Regions from separate parts of the Ruegeria sp. AL12 genome, predicted to be linked through region 1. Evidence: riboswitches for the same ligand, from Rfam matches in the RefSeq annotation. Region 1 holds a riboswitch; the other holds the start of a gene.
The links. Region 1 has a riboswitch for cobalamin ahead of ACR0C6_RS19375 (hypothetical protein). Riboswitches for the same ligand answer to the same signal wherever they lie in the genome.

Region 1 (2,197 bases):
GAACGCGTTTTTCAGGGTGCGCACCATGGCATCCTGACCCACCAGATCGGCAAAGGTTTCCGGGCGATATTTGCGGGCGAGAACCTGATAGGCGGGGCTGGAGCTGTCTGTCATGTCTTCTCGTTGGGATTCGGTGCTTGGGCACAGCGTAGTGGCCACCGTTGCCCGCGTCCACAGCGTGGCGCGATGATTTTTGATTTAGAAACGAGTCGCTTTCGCACTAAACTGCATCAGCGGATTTAATGGCTCATTTTTGTAAAGAGTTTTTTGGGGAGGACAGGATTCATGTCGCAGTTGGTGATCTACGCCCTGCAAGTCGGTGGCGGAACGCTGGCACTGACCTCGATGCCCGGACGCGGCGGAGATTACTCCAGCGACCTGGACATGATCGCTGCGTGGCAGCCGGGGCTTGTTGTTTCGATGACGACGGATGTCGAAATGCTTCAGGACGGGGCGCAGGAATTTGGCAGCGATATTCAAAGCCGCGCCAGCCGATGGGTTCACCTGCCCATCGAAGATTTCGGAGCGCCGACAAAAGCGATCGATGACGCGTGGCCGTCCGTCAGCGCCGCGGCCCGGCATGCGCTGTCCGGCGGAGGTCGCGTATTGGTGCACTGCCGCGGGGGATGTGGCAGGTCAGGTATGGTTGTCCTGCGGCTGATGGTCGAATGCGGCGAACGCGCGGACACGGCGCTGCAACGATTGCGGGCGGTGCGCCCTTGCGCCGTCGAAACGGATGCGCAAATGGCCTGGGCCTCTCGGCGCGCCCAGGCACAGGTCAGTCTGGATTCAGATTGAAATCTGCGCGGGCGCGCAAACAGGTTTTCGCGGCCGGATCGTGGAAACTTCGATCATCGCGCAGGGTGGGGTTTTCACGACGCCGGATGGCATCGCACTGACCGTGTTTCCGAAGATCAGGTCGGCATAGCCGTTCAGCGGCTCAATCGCGGTTTCGGGCTGCGTCCCGCAAAAGACACGAATGCTGTCTGATCGCGCGCGGAAAATTGCATGACATCCTTCGGTGCAATGTGACAGCTCGCTGCTGCCCTCAATCTCGAAATCGTCACTGGTGGCCGAGGTCGCCTGGGCCATGGCTTCGGATATCGAGCGCGCCAGCCGCGCCAAAGCGGGGCAGGTTTTGCCCGTCCGCTGACATACCGTTGCACTGAATTCATGTGTTTTTGTCTTCCAGATCATCCTGCGCCCTCCGCGCTTGGTGGACAGGATATTTGGGACAGGTGGAACAGCGTGATGCCGTCAGGACCTGCCCGGACACCCCGCCCGAGTTTCGGTTTCGTTTCCGATGGCAGGTCTCCTGACTTGCGGGTCATCGCTTTGCCGACCTTCCCAGCCGTCGGGGCCAGTGGTGTTTCGGCATCGCTTACCGCTTACAGTTGCGGGGGCAGTCGCGGATTTGGTTGTTGCCTGCATGACCAGACATTACCGCACCGTGTTCCCTTTTCATCCCGACCCCTTGTGGAGGCCGGAAACCATCACACAACCGCTAGCGTTTGAGTACGCACCGAGTCAAGCCGATCTTTTGGCCGGACGCTTGGTCATGCTGGATACGGTGTTGGTTCATGCATAGTGTCGAGGGTGTTGAGGTTCTGAAACCGGATTTACCAAGCGCAAAGCCAGAGAACATGTTGGACACAGAGCAAACGGTATTGACCGAAGAGTTTCGCTTTCCGTCCGGGCAGAAAACACTGTCTGCCCGGTTGTACAGCCCGCTGACTTCGCCCGAAATCGTCGTCGTTCTGAACAGTGCAACGGGTGTGCCGCGCGATTATTACCGTCATTTCGCACGATGGCTTGCTGCCGAGCAGGGTATGGCCTGCCTGACCTATGACTATCGCGATTACGGGCATTCCTTGACCGGCCGCCTGAAAGATTCGCGTGCGACCATGGCGGATTGGGCCTTGATCGACATGCCCGCGGCACGGGCGGAAATGCGCAGACGGTTTCCCAATTCGCAGCATTGGACCATCGGCCATTCGATCGGCGCGATGTTGGGGCCTGTGCAGCCGGATATCGATCTGATTGACCGGATGATCTGTGTGTGTTCGGGGCTGGTAACCCTAAGCGACCATCCATGGCCCTATCGGGGTTTGGCAGGATTGTTCTGGTATGGTCATGCGCCGCTTTTGGCCCGAGCCCTTGGCTACCTTCCCGGAAAGGCGATCGGGTTCGGCTCGGA
Region 2 (2,197 bases), on a different contig from region 1:
TTCGTCTACGACGATGGCGCGACGGAACAACGCATCTGGACATTGACCAAAACCGGAGAGGATGCGTGGACCGGTACGGCTCCTGGCGTACTGGGTACCGCCAGCGGGATTGAACGCGGGGATACGTTCAACTGGAAATACAAGATCGACCTGCCGATCAAGGACGGGACCATGCGTGTCAAATTCGACGACTGGATGTGGCTGCTGGATGACGACCGTCTGCTGAACCGCGCCTATGTCTCACGCTATGGCGTCCGTCTGGGTGAAGTCATCCTGTTCTTCGAGAAGAAATAGGGCTGCCAGGCCCGGTTTCATCACAAAAGTCAGTAGAAAATAAACTCGTCCACCAATGCTGTCGTCGATCCCTTGACCTCACCGGCCGTGTTCGCCCTTGGCCCGTCCGGGGCTGCACCCTCGGCGCGTTCGCAGCCGTCGACCTTCAAGCGCGCGCGTTCTATCTGCCCCCAGAGGAAAAACAGGCCATCTCGTTTTCCCATGAGGCGCGAAGGAACTGTTGTCCGCAAAACACCTGTTTTCGGTTTTGGCATCTGCTCTCTTACTGCCTCCGGTGTTTTCCACCATTTTCGGAAAACGTAATGGTTTTTCCCGAAAAAGACAATTTTTTATGGACAAAATGAGGTTTTCTACCGGCCGTTGACAGGATGGACTGGCAACTCTCGCATGACGGATATTGGCCTTTTTCACCTGCCCCATTGAAAGCCAGCACTATCCCGAACGGATCAACTTCACCTAAAAGGGTTTGCTGCAAACCTCCTTCATTTGGCCTGACACTCTCTTTTCCAGCCATGCTCAGGCGACGCCCAGCGTTTCGTTTCTGATCAGAGCAGCCGGGCCTTCGCCGTCGCGGTTGGGGGACAATTAGGCGGCGCCGATGTCAGACGTGGCCGCATCCATCGCAAGGCCATCGGCCACCGCAAAACGCCATGCCGGCGGGCCTGCCACGCCCCTGTGCCAAGGACTGTGATCCCGGCGCCGTCCACGCTGCCGGAAAATTTCCATGTCTGTTTTGAAACCGGAAATGTCGCAAGCATTTCAGCGCCCAAGCGGGTAAAAAGTAGGCTGCCATCGTGAGGTGCCGCTGTTTGATTCTCAGACAGCGGAGAATTGGGAAGCCGGTGGAATTCCGGCACTGCCCCCGCAACGGTAAGGAAGGTCAGGTTCGACAATCAACCACTGGGACGAGGATCCCGGGAAGGTGTCGCAACCGGGTGCAAGCCCCTTTCAAGTCCGGAAACCAGCCTCTCAGATATGTCAAACCGCGGGTGGCGGTGGGGGCACGGATTTCGGACGTGGTCCTCGCGCGCCTCCGGACGGTTCCTCCCTGTCACCTGCCCAAGCAATGCCGCGGGGCGCGGCAGGAGAGCCAGAAGTGAACAACATGCAAAGCCTGTTGGCGCGTCGAAACCCGGGTTACGCTCTGGAGCAGGCGTTTTACACCGATCCCGAGATTTTTCAGACCGACCTTGAAACCATCCACTACCGCGACTGGCTATTCGCCATTCCGGCGTGTGAGCTGGTGAAGTCGGGCGATTATGTCACCTATAATGTAGGCGCCTACCGCGTGATCATCGTACGGGGTGCAGACAATCAGATCCGCGCCTTTCACAATACTTGTCGCCACCGTGGATCGATCATTTGCAAGGCCGCAAAGGGTAATGCGCCCAAGCTGGTATGCCCCTATCACCAATGGACCTATGAGCTGGACGGCTCTTTGCTGTGGGCCCGCGACATGGGGCCGGACTTTGATCCCAAACAGCATGGTCTGAAGACTGTCCATTGCCGCGAGCTTGCCGGGTTGGTCTATATCTGTCTGGCGGATGAGGCTCCGGATTTCGACGTGTTCGCCAATATCGCCCGCCCGTATCTTGAGCCGCATGATCTGGGGAATGCCAAGGTCGCCTTTGAAAGCTCGATCATCGAGAACGGCAACTGGAAACTGGTCTGGGAAAACAATCGCGAATGCTATCACTGCGGCGGAAACCACCCTGCGCTGTGCCGGACCTTCCCTGATGATCCGGGTGTGACGGGGATCGAAGGTGGCGAAACCCCAGCCTATATGCAAGCCCATTTCGACAGGTGCCAGGCTGCGGGTATGCCATCGCAGTTCTATCTGCACGAGGACGGCCAATATAGACTGGCGCGGATGCCACTGAAAGAAGGGGCCGAGAGCTATACG

Region 2: another riboswitch for cobalamin. It lies ahead of ACR0C6_RS15300 (aromatic ring-hydroxylating oxygenase subunit alpha); the one in region 1 lies ahead of ACR0C6_RS19375 (hypothetical protein).

The regions. Positions count from the first base shown of each region.
Region 1 is NZ_JBQFXN010000012.1:9,483-11,679, forward strand. It holds gene ACR0C6_RS19365 (DNA polymerase III subunit gamma/tau) at 1-114, opposite strand, end outside; gene ACR0C6_RS19370 (protein-tyrosine phosphatase family protein) at 286-798, shown strand; gene ACR0C6_RS19375 (hypothetical protein) at 790-1,197, opposite strand; cobalamin riboswitch at 1,289-1,510, opposite strand; gene ACR0C6_RS19380 (alpha/beta hydrolase family protein) at 1,644-2,197, shown strand, end outside.
Region 2 is NZ_JBQFXN010000006.1:70,604-72,800, reverse strand. It holds gene ACR0C6_RS15320 (DUF3833 family protein) at 1-294, shown strand, start outside; gene ACR0C6_RS15315 (hypothetical protein) at 324-548, opposite strand; gene ACR0C6_RS15310 (hypothetical protein) at 557-808, opposite strand; gene ACR0C6_RS15305 (hypothetical protein) at 880-1,020, opposite strand; cobalamin riboswitch at 1,075-1,278, shown strand; gene ACR0C6_RS15300 (aromatic ring-hydroxylating oxygenase subunit alpha) at 1,400-2,197, shown strand, end outside.